2 regions of the Actinopolymorpha cephalotaxi genome follow, and region 1 is predicted to be linked to the other one. Evidence: predicted binding sites of a transcription regulator. Region 1 holds the regulator's gene; the other holds the start of a gene.
What was found. Region 1 encodes HrcA, which represses chaperone genes, less so after heat shock. Its sites were predicted from a motif close to TTGGCACTCGNNNNNNNCGAGTGCCAA; they were not measured.
Positions count from the first base shown of each region.

Region 2: groL (chaperonin GroEL) is a predicted target of HrcA. The motif match lies at 4,667-4,693, and genes of this name have one in related genera.

Region 1 covers NZ_JACBZA010000001.1:3,102,285-3,109,854, reverse strand. The annotation lists gene hemW (radical SAM family heme chaperone HemW) at 64-1,350, shown strand; gene FHR37_RS13790 (DUF4870 domain-containing protein) at 1,408-1,920, opposite strand; gene FHR37_RS13785 (DUF3097 domain-containing protein) at 2,145-2,996, opposite strand; gene FHR37_RS13780 (MBL fold metallo-hydrolase) at 3,155-4,066, opposite strand; gene hrcA (heat-inducible transcriptional repressor HrcA) at 4,313-5,332, shown strand; gene dnaJ (molecular chaperone DnaJ) at 5,371-6,504, shown strand; gene FHR37_RS13765 (histidine triad nucleotide-binding protein) at 6,567-6,920, shown strand; gene FHR37_RS13760 (PhoH family protein) at 7,118-7,570, shown strand, end outside.
Region 2 covers NZ_JACBZA010000001.1:90,408-97,977, forward strand. The annotation lists gene FHR37_RS00380 (serine hydrolase domain-containing protein) at 1-450, shown strand, start outside; SAM riboswitch class I at 613-785, shown strand; gene thrC (threonine synthase) at 799-2,079, shown strand; gene FHR37_RS00390 (MoaD/ThiS family protein) at 2,076-2,357, shown strand; gene FHR37_RS00395 (alpha-amylase family protein) at 2,423-4,000, shown strand; gene FHR37_RS00400 (cold-shock protein) at 4,314-4,514, shown strand; gene groL (chaperonin GroEL) at 4,837-6,468, shown strand; gene FHR37_RS00410 (dipeptidase) at 6,612-7,570, shown strand, end outside.

The DNA.
Region 1 (7,570 bases):
CCTGAACTCCTGGCCGAACTCCTGCCTGACTGCCGGCCTCTCGACGACTGATTGCCTGCGACCGTGCCCTCGACCCTGCCCGACGGTGAACCCGTGCCGAGCGACGGCGCGCTGCCGCCGTCCGCGCTGGCGGGTCTGGGCGACGCTGCTGATACTGCCGACCGGCCCTTCGGGGTCTACGTCCACGTGCCGTTCTGCGTGACCCGCTGCGGCTACTGCGACTTCAACACCTACACCGCGGAGGAACTCGGTCCGGCCCCGGGCGCGTCCCGGGCGACGTACGCGCAGGCGGCGATCAGCGAGGTCCGGCTGGCCGGCCGGGTGCTGTCGGCGCCCACCGGAGCGCCCGCCGCGCCGGTCTCGACGGTGTTCGTCGGCGGTGGTACGCCCACGCTGCTCCCGCCCGCCGACCTCGGCGCCGTGCTGCGCGCGGTGGAGGCGGAGTTCGGTCTCGCCCCGGGTGCCGAGGTGACGACGGAGGCGAACCCCGAGTCGGTCGACCGGCGCTACCTCGACGAGTTGCGCGCACAGGGCTTCAACCGGATCTCCTTCGGCATGCAGAGCGCCCGTCCGCACGTGCTCGCCACCCTCGACCGGCGGCACACCCCGGGCCGGCCGCAGGCGTGCGTCGCGGAGGCGCGGGCGGCCGGGTTCGACCACGTCAACCTGGACCTGATCTACGGCACGCCGGGGGAGTCCGACGACGACTGGCAGGCCAGCCTGGACGCGGCGGTCGCCGCCGGACCCGACCACGTGTCGGCGTACTCGCTGATCGTCGAGGACGGCACCCGACTGGCCGCCCAGATCCGGCGCGGTGTGCTCGCCGCCCCGGACGACGACGTGCTCGCCGACCGCTACCTGCGGGCGGAGGAGACGCTGCACGCGGCGGGCTTCTCGTGGTACGAGGTCTCCAACTGGGCGCGTGACGAGACAGCGCGGTGCCGGCACAACCTGCTGTACTGGACCGGCGGCGACTGGTGGGGGATCGGTCCCGGTGCCCACAGCCACGTCGGCGGCGTCCGGTGGTGGAACGTCAAGCACCCCGCCGCCTACGCCGAACGCCTGGCCCGGGGCGTGAGCCCCGCGCACGCGCGGGAGGTGCTGGACGCGCAGACCCGCACGGTCGAACGCGTCATGTTGGAGGTACGCCTCGCGGGCGGCCTGGCCGTGAGCGTTCTGGACGACACCGGGCGTGCGGCGGCGAGGCGGGCGGCGGCGGACGGGATGGTGGTCCCCGAGGCGCTGGCCGCCGGCCGGGTCGTCCTCACCCTGCGCGGCCGGCTGCTCGCCGACGCGGTGGTCAGGGACCTGCTCGGCTGGGGCAGCGACCTACTGTCAAGCGCTGGTTGACATTCCGAAATCGTCACCTGCTTGCGCTGTCAGGCCTTCCTTGACAGCTGTCAGGCGTCACTTGACGAAGCGGATGTTCACCGGGTAGCGGTACCACTCACCCCGCCGGGCGGCGACGCTGGCGAGAATCACCAGCACGACGTAGGCGATCCCGATGAACGGCAGCAGCACCAGCCCGATCACCACGAAGACCAGCAGGCCCGCGATCGCGGCCGCCAGCAGCGTGGTGAGCTGGAAGTTCAGCGACTCGACCGCGTGGTATCTGACGTATGCCGAGTCCTTTCCCTTGGCCAGCAACACGATCAGCGGGCAGAGGAAGCCGAGGGCGACGTAGGCGGCGACGAAACTGCCCAGATGCGCGCCGAACGCCCAGTTCCGCTCGTCCTCCACCGTCATGACACCTGATCCCGCCGTCGGCTGCTCCGGTGACGGCGAGGAGGTCGCACCCGGCTCCGGCGTCGGCGGCCGTGTCGTACCGCTCTCCGGCGGGGGATACGGCGAGCGGCCAGGCTCCGGTGAGGGTGGCGGCGTTCCGTTGCCCGGCCGGGGTTCCTCGTGCTGCTGGCTCATGTCGGCCTCCTTACCCGATACCCGGGTGGCCCTCACCGGGCCGCCGGGGACCGCCGGTGGGCGTCAGGCGAGATCTCACGGCGTGCGCCACGGGACCGGCCCGCCGCGCCCTCCCGTCCAGCCTGTCACGCCCGGGCCGAAGCCGGCACCCGACGCATCGGGCGAATGCGCCGAACCGTCCGGCCGAACGAAAGACACCGGGTCGGGTGACAGCCGGGAAAGAATCAGTCGGCGTCGACGGTGACGAAGTCGATGAGGTGCTCGACCCGGCCGAGCAGCGCGGGTTCGAGGTCTCGGAAGTCGCGGACGGTGCCCAGGATCTGCTTCCACGCCCGGGCGATGTCGGCCTGCTCGTCGTGCGGCCAGCCCAGGGCGGCGCAGATGCCGTGCTTCCACTCCGTCTGCCGGGGGATGTCGGGCCAGCGGTCCAGACCCACCCGTTCGGGTCGTACGGCCGCCCAGATGTCCACGAACGGGTGTCCGACCACCAGGACGTGAGCGCCGTAGGGCCCGCGCGCGACCTCCTCGGCGATCCGGCTCTCCTTGCTGCCGGGGACCAGGTGGTCGACCAGGACGCCGAGTCGGCGCCGGGGTTCGGGCCGGAACTCCGCCACGACCGCGGCGAGGTCGTCCACACCCTCGAGGTACTCCACGGCGACGCCCTCGATCCGCAGGTCGTCGCCCCACACCTTCTCGATCAGCTCCGCGTCGTGGCGGCCCTCGACGTAGATCCGGCTGGCCCGGGCGACCCTGGCCCGTGAGTTGCGGACCGCGATCGAACCTGACGCGGTGCGGGTGGGCCCGGCCGCGGGCGCTGCCTTCGGGCGCCGGATCGCGACCGGCTTCCCCTCCAGCCAGAACCCCGGACCGTACGGATAGCTGCGCCGCACCCCGCGCCGGTCCTCCAGCACCACGAGGTCGCGCTGGATCGCGACCACCGCGCCGCAGAAGCCGGTGGTGGCGTCCTCGAGCACCATGTCGGGCTCGACGTCCACCTCGACCGTCCGGCCGAGCTTCGGCGCCCGCCAGTCGGTGGTCAGGACGTCCTGCGTATAGCGATCACCAGGTCCGGCCATGATCGGTGAGCGTAGCGGCGGACCGGCCCGCGAGCGGGGACCGCCACGCCGCCCGCCGCCACGCCGCGTGCCGTCCGCCACGCCGTGTGCCCGGCGCCGGCACCGACCGGTCGCAGCACCGCCCGGCGTCGTACGTCGTACGCCGGCGGTCGTTTCGGCTACTGGCCCAGCAGGGGGAGGGAACGCCGGCCCGGTCCCGCTTCCGGTCCCGCGGGCCCGGCCGTCGGGGCGCCGGACTCGCGCAGGTGCCGGTAACCCCGGCGGACCGCCTCGGCCAGCCGCTCAGTGGCGTAGGGCCACTCCGCCACGGCCAGTGCCTCGCCCTCCGGCACACCCTCCTGGAACAGCCGGCGGATCGTCTCCGCGACCGCGGTGACGTCGCCGAACTGCGCGGTCACGAACGCCTGGTCCACCACGGCGCCGTGCCCGGGCACGACTACCGACGACGGTGTGAGCAGGCCGGTGAAGATCTCCAGCGTCGGCGGCCACTCCAGCGGGAACGAGTCGTCGCCGTACGCCGGCGGCCCGGACTCCTCCACCAGGTCGCCGGCGAACACGACGTCGGCGTCCGGCACCCGGACGGCCACGTCGCCGTCGGTGTGGCCGCGGCCGGGGTGGACGAGTTCGACCACCCGGTCACCGAGGTCGACGACGGCCACCGAGGCGAAGGTGCGGTCGGGCGGGGTCAGCACGAGCTCGGCCATGTCCTGTGCCCACTCGGTGGAGCGCCGGGCGAGGTCGGCGCGTACCTCCTCACCCCGCTCGGCCAGCACCCCGGGCACCGTCTCGTGGCCGTAGATCGTGGCGTCGGCGAACCTGCCGTTACCGAACGTGTGGTCGAAGTGCCAGTGGGTGTCGACGACCCACCGGACCGGCAGGTCGGACAGCGTGGCGAGGTCGGCGCGGAGTTCGTCCGCTTCGCGTGGACCGCCCCGGGTGTCCACGACGAGCAGTCCGCCGGCGCCGACGACCACGCCCACGGTGACGTCGAACGACGGGTAGCGACGGGCGAAACAGCCGGACCCCACCTCGGTCCAGCTGCCGGTCGGGTCGGCTTCGGGGACATTCACGCCCACAGCATCCCATCGGCGCGGTCGGCACAAGGTGGCCGTGTCGCCGTAGACTGGCACTCAGGTTCGGCGAGTGCCAGTCTGGTGCCGGTCCATGATCCGTTCGGACGGCGCACTCGCGCGTGGGCTCGTCGAGGTGGCGGGCCCACTGCCACGCCCGGCGGCTCGCGCGAGCCGGTACCGTCCGAACCAACCGCACCACCGCACGTAGACGTGAACGCACCAGGACGAGGGAGGCCGAAGCCAATGCTCGACGACCGGAAGCTGGCCGTCCTCCGCGCGATCGTCGAGGACTACGTCCACACCGAGGAGCCCGTCGGCTCGAAGGCGCTGGTCGACCGGCACAACCTGGGGGTGTCCCCGGCGACCGTGCGCAACGACATGGCCGCGCTGGAGGAGGAGGGCTACATCGCCCAGCCGCACACCAGCGCCGGCCGGATCCCCACCGACAAGGGCTACCGCCTGTTCGTCGACCGGCTGACCACGATCAAGCCGATGTCGAGCGCCGAACGCCGCGCCATCTCGGCGTTCCTGGAGGGTGCGATCGACCTGGACGACGTGGTGCACCGCACGGTGCGCCTGCTCGCCCAGATCACCCGGCAGGTCGCCGTCGTGCAGTACCCCACGCTCACCCGCTCCACGGTGCGGCATGTGGAACTCGTCACGTTGTCGTCCACCCGGCTGCTGATCGTCCTGATCACCAGCACCGGCCGGGTCGAGCAGCGGGTGGTCGACGCCGGCGGCACGGTGGCCGACGAGTTCCTGCGCGACGTCCGGGCCCGGCTCAACGCCGCGGTCATCGGACGGTCGCTCACCGACGCGGCGTCGGCGGTCGCCGACCTGCCGGACGCGTTCGAGGTGTCCGAACGCCCGCAGGTCACCGCCATCGTGTCGACGTTCATGGAGACCGTCGCCGAGCGCACCGAGGGCCGGATCGCGGTGAGTGGTACGGCCAACCTCATCCCGTTCGGCGCGGAGTTCCACACCTCCATCCGGCCGGTCCTGGAGGCACTGGAGGAGCAGGTCGTCCTGCTCCGCCTGCTCGGTGAGGCCACCGGCCCGTCCGGCTTCACCGTCCGGATCGGTCACGAGAACCCCGTCGTCGAACTCTCCACGGCTTCAGTGGTCACCACCGGCTATGGTCCTGGGGACGAGGCCGTCGCCAATCTCGGGGTGGTCGGGCCGACCCGAATGGACTACCCGGGCACCATGGGAGCGGTTCGCGCCGTAGCCCGCTATGTCAGCCAGATCCTCGCAGGGGAATGATCCGAGGGAATGAGTCAGTGCCGAAGGCATCCCAGAGCATGAGCCAGGACTACTACGAGCTCCTCGGCGTCCGTCGCGACGCCTCCGCGGAGGAGATCAAGAAGGCCTACCGTCGGCTGGCGCGCACGCTGCACCCAGACGTCAACCCCGACCCGGAGACGCAGGAGCGGTTCAAGGAGGTCACCCGCGCATACGAGGTCCTGTCGGACCCGAAGAAGCGCGAGGTGTACGACCTGGGCGGCGACCCGATGGCGTCCGGCGCCGGCCAGGGCGCGGGGTTCGGTCCGGGCTTCTCGTTCACCGACATCATGGACGCGTTCTTCGGCTCGTCCGGCACCCGCGGGCCTCGTCCGCGCACCCGGCGTGGCCAGGACGCGCTGCTGCGCCTCCCGGTCGACCTCGCCGAGGCGGTGTTCGGCGCGGTCAAGGAGATCCAGGTCGACACCGCCGTGGTGTGCCAGAGCTGCCAGGGCGGCGGCGCCGCTCCCGGCACGTCGCCGAGCACCTGCACGGTGTGTGAGGGCCGCGGCGAGGTCAACTCCGTCCAGCGTTCGTTCCTGGGCCAGGTGATGACCACCCGGCCGTGCCCCCGCTGCCAGGGGTTCGGAACGATCATCCCCAACCCCTGCCCGGAGTGCGCGGGGGAGGGACGGGTGCTGTCCCGCCGTACGCTCGCGGTCAAGATCCCGGCCGGCGTCGACGACGGCACCCGCATCCAGCTGTCCGGCCAGGGCGAGGTGGGGCCCGGTGGCGGACCCGCCGGCGACCTGTACGTCGAGATCCAGGTCGAGCCGCACGAGGTGTGGAGCCGGCACGGCAACGACCTGCACTGCACCGTCAAGCTGCCGATGACCGCCGCCGCGCTCGGCACCACGATCTCCCTGGACACCCTGGACGAGGACTCGGTCGAGGTGGAGGCCAAGGCGGGCACCCAGTCCGGCCACGAGCTGGTGATCCCCGGCCGCGGCGTACCCCACCTGTCCGGTGGTTCCCGGCGCGGTGACCTGGTGGTGCACGTGGTGGTGGAAACCCCGTCCCGGCTCGACCACACCCAGCGGGAGCTGCTCACCGAGTTGGCCAGGCTGCGCGGCGAGGAGAAGGCCAGCGGGCAGTTCACCTCCGAGCGCAGGGGCGGGGTCTTCTCCCGCATCCGGGACGCGTTCAACGGCTGAACCGAAGACCCGAACCGAACGATCCGAACCGAACGATCCGAACCGACGGAGGGGAGCCCGGCGTGACGAGCGACGCCGACTGCGTGTTCTGCCGCATCGTGGCGGGGGAGATTCCGGCGGAGGTGGTCCGCGAGACCGAGCGCACGCTGGCCTTCCCCGACGTGACCCCGCAGGCGCCGGTGCACGTGCTGGTGATCCCCAAGGAGCACCGGGCCGACCTCGACGCGGTGGTCGCCGCCGATCCGGAGCTGGCCGGTGAGCTGTTGCGCGAGTGCGCCGCGGTGGCCGACGAGCTGGGCGTACGCGAGTCCGGCTACCGCGTGGTCACCAACATCGGCGCCGAGGGTGGCCAGGGCGTGTTCCACTGCCACCTGCACGTGCTGGCCGGCCGGCAGATGTCCGACGCGCTCGGCTAGCCGCGGCCCCTCGCCGGTGCCGCCGGCCCCCGGCCGGTGCCGCCGGCGTCGACCCGTCCCGGGGTGATCTTCACGCCAGGGCGGACCGGGCATCTCGCCCACAGCGGAAATACCAGTCCCGGTTCCGGCCGGGCGGAGCTACGATGAACGACGTTTCGAGCGTCGGGATACCGAAGGAGGGGCCGAACAGGCCGCCCATGGCGCAGACCAGCCCCACACAGACCAAGATCGTCGTACCCTCCAGCATCTCGATGGTGAGCCTGCTCGGGCCGGGCGACGAGTTCCTCCAGGTGGCGGAGAAGGAGTTCGACGCCCAGATCCACGTGCGCGGCAACGAGATCACCGTGACCGCCCCGCCGGAGGAGCGCATCCTCGTCGAGCAGCTCTTCGACGAGCTGGTCGCCATCGTCCGTTCCGGGCACGGCCTGACCTCCGACGCGGTGGAGCGCAGCGTGGCGATGCTGCGTACCCGCGACGCCGAACGCCCCACCGACGTCCTCACCCTCAACATCCTGTCCAACCGCGGCCGCACGATCCGGCCCAAGACGGTCGGGCAGAAGCGCTACGTCGACGCGATCGACAAGCACACGGTGATCTTCTCCGTCGGCCCGGCCGGCACCGGCAAGACCTACCTCGCGATGGCGAAGGCG
Region 2 (7,570 bases), 3.0 Mb from region 1:
CCGCCGGTCGACCTCACGGTGTACGGCATGAGCTGGGTGCGTACGGCCGGCGCGGTGGTGTCCACCACCCGCGACGAGACGACGTTCCTGCACGCGTTGTTCACCGGCCGGCTGCTGCCGAGGGCGCAGCTCGCGCAGATGACGGACACCGGTGAGTTCGGCTACGGCCTGGGGTTCCCGGTGCGGGTGCCCTGCGTGCCCGGCGGCGTCGCCTGGGGCCACGACGGCGCGGTGTTCGGCTACAGCAGTGGAGTCTTCAGTACGCCGGACGGCTCCCGGCAGGCCGCCGTAGGCGCCAACACCTGGCTGCTCACCGACGCGGGTGAACTGAACCCGCTGCCGGCCCAGGCGGCCGCCGCCGCCCTGTGCGACGGCTCGCCGAGCCCGGCCGAGGTGGCGCCGCCGTGGCGGGCCACGCCGGTCGCGGCAGCGGCGGCGCCGGTCCGATGAGTCCGGGTTGTCCTCCATTCGGACACCTCGTCTCGCATTCTGAACCCAGCCGACGTTCGCCCGGACCTACCCGTTAGGCTCGCCCGCAGGCGGTGACGCGACCGGTGTCGCCGCCTGCCCCGGGAGGGGCACGCACGACCGAACCACCACAACTGCACAAGGAACTCATCCAGAGGGGCAGAGGGACCGGCCCGACGAAGCCCCGGCAACCGGCCGACCGCCGACGAGTGTGTCTCGCGTTCTTGCAGGCCCACGGCGGCCACGGTGCCAACTCCGGCCCACGACTCCGCGTTCGGGACGACCTCCCGGGCGGGCGTACGCGGGAAAGATGAGGAGGAGAGGCCTCGCATGACGACGACCTACGCCGACAGCACCACGCCCGGCACCCACACGATCCGCCCCGGCGCCTTCGGGAACGCCACCGAACTGCGATGTCGGGAGTGCGGAGCCACCAGCCCGCTCGGCGCCCACTACGCGTGCTTCGAGTGCTTCGGACCGCTCGAGGTCGGCTACGACTTCCCACAGGTCACCCGCGAGCAGATCGCCGCGGGACCGCACAACATCTGGCGTTACCGCGAGCTTCTGCCGGTGCCGGCCGACGTCGCGTCGTTCCCCAACACCGAGCCCGGGCTCACCCGGCTGGTCCGCGCCGACCGGCTCGCCGCCGACCTCGACCTGGCCCGGCTGTGGGTCAAGGACGACTCCGGCAACCCCACCCACTCGTTCAAGGACCGGGTCGTCGCCGTCGCGCTGACCGCGGCCCGTGAGCTGGGATTCCAGGTGCTGGCCTGCCCGTCCACGGGCAACCTCGCCAACGCCGTGGCCGCGGCCGCCGCCCGTGCCGGCATCCGCAGCGTGGTGATGGTTCCGCACAACCTCGAGCAGCAGAAGATCCTCACCACCGCCGTGTACGGCGGCACGCTCGTCGCCGTCGAGGGCAACTACGACGACGTCAACCGCCTGGCCAGCGAGATCGCCGGCGAGGAGGAGACCTGGGCGTTCGTCAACGTCAACGTCCGGCCCTACTACGCCGAGGGCTCCAAGACGCTGGGGTACGAGATCGCCGAGCAGCTCGGCTGGCGGCTGCCCGAACAGATCGTCGTCCCGATCGCGTCGGGCGCCCAGCTGGTGAAGATCGACAAGGGCATCCGCGAGCTGGTCGAGCTGGGACTGGTGGAGGACGCCCCGTACCGCATCTACGGCGCCCAGGCCACCGGCTGCTCCCCGGTGTCGGCGGCGTTCCACGCCGGCAACGACGTGGTCGCCCCGGTGAAGCCCGACACGCTGGCGAAGTCGCTGGCGATCGGCAACCCCGCGGACGGGCCGTACGTGCTCGACGTGGTGCGGCGTACCGGCGGGTCGGTCGAGGACGTCTCCGACGAGGAAGTGGTGGACGGCATCGCCCGGCTGGCCCGCACCGAGGGCATCTTCGGCGAGACCGCCGGCGGGGTGACCGTGGCCACGCTGGCGAAGCTGGTCCGCTCGGGCAAGCTCGACCCGGCCGCGGAGACCGTGATCATCAACTCCGGCGACGGGCTGAAGACCCTGGACGCCATCGCCGGCAGGGTCGGCCCGAAGGCCACCATCCGTCCGACGTACGAAGCATTCACGGAGGCTGGGCTCGCATGAGCGTGAAGGTTCGGATCCCCACCATCCTGCGCACCTACACCGACGGCTCGTCGGAGGTGAAGGCCGACGGCGGCACGCTGGCCGAGGTGCTCGCGTCGCTGGACGCGAACTACCCGGGCATCCGCGCGCGCCTTCTCGACGACAGCGGCAAGCTGCGCAGGTTCGTCAACGTCTACGTCGGCGAGGAGGACGTGCGGTTCGCCGGCGGCCTGGACACGCCGACTCCGGAGGGTACGCAGGTCTCGGTGATTCCCGCCGTCGCCGGCGGTGCCCGCTGACCTCTTCGCCGGCAACGGAGGGCGTCACCACCGCCACCCCTGCGGTCCCGGACGCGGTGTTCGTCGTGCACGAACGCGCCGACGGCCCGCGTCAGGCGCGTCCTGACGCGGGCCGGTCCGGCAGGTTCACCACCGCGGAGGTGGAGGTCGGGCTGGCGCCGGGGCCGTACGGTCTCGACGTCACGGTGGCCTGTCCGAACGCCGGCCTGTCCTGGGTGGTGCTGCGCTGGCGGCGCCCTGTGGCCTCGTCGGCACTGGTCCTCGGTGACACCTGGGAACGTTCCTACGGCGACCTGTCCTGGCGCCACCACCAGCCCGAACGGCTGCTGCCGTGGTCGTGGCTCGCGCATGATCCGGTGTCCACGACGACAACGGGCATGGGTGTCCGCGTACGCCCGAACGCCTTCTGTGCCTGGACCGTCGACGAGGACGGCTGCTCGCTGTGGCTCGACGTCCGCAACGGCGGCGGCCCGGTGTCGCTGGGGGAGCGGGTGCTGTCCGCGGCCACGGTGGTCGAGGTGGCCGGTGACGTGAACGCCTCGCCGTACGCTGTCCAGCGCGGGTTGACAGCGGCGATGTGCGCCGACCCGTTGCCGCTCGCGGAGCCGGTCGTCGGCGCCAACAACTGGTACTACGCCTACGGCCGCGACTTCGGCCCCGCGCAGATCCTGCGCGACGCCGAGACGATCGTGTCGTACGCCGACGGCCATCCGGTGCGGCCGTTCTGTGTGGTGGACGCGGGGTGGAGTCCGGGCGGCGCCTGCCCGGGTGGCCCGTGGACGGCCGGAGTGCCCGGCCTCTTCGACGACATGCCGGCCTTCGCCGCGGACATCGCGGCCCGCGGTGCCCGGCCGGGGATCTGGATGCGCCCGGCCGCGCTGTCCACCGTGACCGACCCGGCGCGACTGCGGCCCGGTCCGCGCCCGGCCCGCGAGCAGCCGCTCGACCTCACCCTGCCCGGCAACCTGCAGGCCATCGGTGAGGACGTGGCCCGGCTCGTCGGCTGGGGCTTCGAGTTGGTCAAGCACGACTTCTCGACGTTCGACGCCTTCGGCCGGTTCGGCCCGGCGATGGGGGCGGAGCTGACCGACCCGGGATGGCACTTCGCCGACCGCGGGCGGACGAACGCCGAGGTCCTCCTCCGGCTGTACGAAACGGTCCGCGCGAATGCGGGGGACGCGGTGGTGATCGGCTGCAACACGGTCGGGCACCTGGCCGCCGGTCTGGTGCAGGTGCAGCGGATCGGTGACGACACCTCCGGCCGGGACTGGGAGCGCACCCGCCGGATGGGCGTCAACACGCTCGCGTACCGGCTCGCCCAGCATGGTTCCTTCTTCGCCGCCGACGCCGACTGCGTGCCGTGCACGCCGGTGACGCCGTGGGAGAAGAACCGTCAGTTCCTCGACCTGGTGGCCCGGTCGGGTACGGCGTTGTTCGTCTCGGTCGACCCGGCTGCCCGTACGCCGAAGGTGGACGCCGACCTGCGCGCGGCCGTCCGGCTGGCCCTCGACGGTGGGGAGCCCGGCGGGGTCGAGCCGTTGGACTGGCTGAGCACGACGGCACCCCGCCGGTGGCGCTCTGGCGGCGAGGAACTCCACTACGACTGGGCCGAACCCGTCGGAGCATCTCCCCTGGCCAGCTGAGGTTTTGTCCCGTATAGCGGGACGACTGTCACGTGCCGTGACGGCCGTGACGGACTGTTCACAATGAGTTCTCCGGAACCGGATGGCGGGGCCGAACCTGGCCCAAAGGAGATCGTTCAGACATCTCCACACCGGAGATGTTTTTGGTTATGGTCGGCCGTGGTCGCCATGATCGTGCGTAACGGCTCGACCGCCAACGGTGGGAACACGCGCCGATCGATCGCAACACCTCCCCTCGCGGGACGGGTGTGGTGAGTACGACCCGGACCCGCGCCGGGCGGGTCTGACACCCGAACGGGTCTGAGGAGAGGGCATGACGCAGGGAACCGTGAAGTGGTTCAACTCGGAAAAAGGCTACGGCTTCATCGCGGTGGAGGACGGTAACGACGTCTTCGTCCACTACACGAAGATCCTGATGGACGGCTACAAGTCTCTTGCCGACGGCCAGGCCGTCGAGTTCGAGGTCGTCCGGGGTCCGAAGGGGCTCGAGGCGCACGAGGTGCGACCGGTCTGAGCCGGACCACGAAAGCGACGTCGCGGGGCCCGGGCGGATGATCCGTCCGGGCCCTCGGCACGTCCGCGGCGGCCGGGTTCGGCGTGTCCGGCGTACTCGCCCGCATGCCGCGCGGGCCGGCGTTCGGCTTGTCCGGCGTACTCGCCTCTCGGCTTGCACTCTCCCAGGCCGAGTGCTAAACACGTGTTAGCACTCGAAGGTCGCGAGTGACAATCCACCTCGGTTTGGTTCGACGAGGTTCCCGGCCTGGCCGGGAAGCGTCCGTCGCGGGCGTCGACCCGAACCCACGACCATCCACCCACCTGGGGGAGGATCCAGCTAGATGCCCAAGATCATCTCGTTCAACGAGGACGCGCGCCGTGGTCTCGAGCGGGGTATGAACACCCTCGCCGACGCCGTCAAGGTGACCCTCGGCCCCAAGGGCCGCAACGTCGTCCTGGAGAAGAAGTGGGGCGCGCCGACGATCACCAACGACGGCGTCTCCATCGCTAAGGAGATCGAGCTCGAGGACCCGTGGGAGAAGATCGGGGCCGAGCTCGTCAAGGAAGTTGCCAAGAAGACCGACGACGTGGCCGGTGACGGCACCACGACCGCGACCGTGCTCGCCCAGGCACTGGTCCGCGAGGGTCTGCGCAACGTCGCCGCCGGGGCCAACCCGATGGGCCTCAAGCGAGGCATCGAGGCCGCCGTCGACCGGGTGACCGAGCAGCTCGCCCAGGCCGCCAAGGACGTCGAGACCAAGGAGCAGATCGCCTCTGTGGCGGCCGTCTCCGCCGGTGGCGACGCGAGCGTCGGCGAGATCATCGCCGAGGCGATGGACAAGGTCGGCAAGGAAGGCGTCATCACCGTCGAGGAGAGCAACACCTTCGGGCTCGAGCTCGAGCTCACCGAGGGTATGCGCTTCGACAAGGGCTACATCTCGCCGTACTTCTGGACCGACGCCGAGCGCATGGAGGCCGTCCTCGACGACCCCTACGTTCTCGTCTACAACGGCAAGATCTCCGCGGTGAAGGACATGCTCCCGCTGCTGGAGAAGGTCATGCAGTCCGGCAAGACCCTGGCGATCATCGCCGAGGACGTCGAGGGCGAGGCCCTGGCCACGCTCGTCGTCAACAAGGTCCGCGGCACGTTCAAGTCGGTCGCCGTCAAGGCTCCCGGCTTCGGTGACCGCCGCAAGGCCATGCTCGGCGACATCGCCATCCTCACCGGTGGCCAGGTCATCTCCGAGGAGGTCGGCCTGAAGCTGGAGACCGCTGGTCTCGACCTGCTCGGCCGCGCCCGCAAGGTCACCGTCACCAAGGACGAGACGACGATCGTCGAGGGTGCCGGCGACCCCGAGCAGATCGCCGGCCGGGTCAGCCAGATCCGCGCCGAGATCGAGCGCAGCGACTCCGACTACGACCGCGAGAAGCTGCAGGAGCGGCTGGCCAAGCTGGCCGGCGGCGTCGCGGTGATCAAGGTCGGCGCCGCCACCGAGGTGGAGCTGAAGGAGCGCAAGCACCGCATCGAGGACGCCGTTCGCGCGGCGAAGGCCTCGGTCGAGGAGGGCATCGTCGCCGGCGGCGGCGTGGCGCTCGTCCAGGCCGGCAAGAAGGCCTTCGACAAGCTCGACCTCGAAGGTGACGAGGCCACCGGCGCCAACATCGTCAAGGTGGCGCTCGAGGCTCCGCTGAAGCAGATCGCGATCAACGCCGGCCTCGAGGGTGGCGTCGTCGCGGAGAAGGTCCGCGGACTCCCCGACGGCCACGGCCTCAACGCCGCGACCGGCGAGTACGTCGACCTGCTCGCGGCGGGCGTGCCCGACCCGGCCAAGGTCGTGCGTTCGGCGCTGCAGAACGCCGCGTCCATCGCCGGCCTGTTCCTCACCACCGAAGCGGTCGTGGCGGACAAGCCGGAGAAGGAGAAGGCCCCGGCGGGCGGCGGCATGCCCGACGGCGGAGGCATGGACTTCTGAGTTCGCTCGAAGCCCGGCAACTCCCGTAGCACCCGACAGAGGCGGTCCCGGAACCTTCCGGGGCCGCCTCTTCGTGTGTCCTCCTTGTCCCGCACGGCCGCCCCTTCGTGCGTCCTCGCGCCCCTGCACGGCAGGATCAGGGCATGGCCACCACGACATCCGCAGACCACCTCGATCGAGCGCGCGCCCTGCTCGCCGCCCATCCGCTGGTCGACGGGCACAACGACCTGCCGATCGCGATGCGGCACGCCAGCGCGTACGACTTCGACAAGGTGGACATCGCCGTCGACCAGCCACGGCTGCAGACCGACATCCCGCGGCTGCGTCAGGGTCAGGTCGGCGCGCAGTTCTGGTCGGTCTACGTGCCGAGCCGGTTGCAGGGCGACCACGCGGTCTCGGCGACGCTGGAGCAGATCGACGCCGTGCACGCGATGGTGGGCCGGTACGCCGGCACGTTCGGGCTGGCGACCACCGCCGACGAGGTGGAGCAGGTCTTCACATCCGGCCGGATCGCATCCCTGATGGGCATGGAGGGCGGCCACTCCATCGACTCTTCGCTGGCCACGCTCCGCGCGATGCACGCGCTCGGTGTGCGGTACATGACGCTCACCCACAACGACAACGTGCCGTGGGCGGACTCGGCGACCGACGAGCCGGCTGTCGGTGGGCTGTCCCGGTTCGGGCTGGAGGTCGTCGCGGAGATGAACCGGCTGGGCATGCTCGTCGACCTGTCCCACGTCTCCGCGGACACCATGCGGGCGGCCCTGGCAGGCAGCGAGGCACCGGTGATCTTCTCCCACTCCTCGGCCCGCGCGGTGTGCGACGTGGCGCGGAACGTTCCCGACGACGTGCTCGCCCTGCTGCCGGCGAACGGCGGCGTGTGCATGGTGACGTTCGTACCGGAGTTCGTCTCGCCGACGTGCGCACTGTGGCGGACGGAGGCTGCGGAGGCAGCACGGGCACAGGGCGTCAGCCCGACCGACCTCGGCGCGTTCTTCGAGTTCACCCGGGAATGGCGCAACGAGCACCCCAAGCCGGATGCCACGCTGGCCGACGTGATGGCGCATGTCGAGCACGTACGCGAGGTCGCCGGCGTCGACCA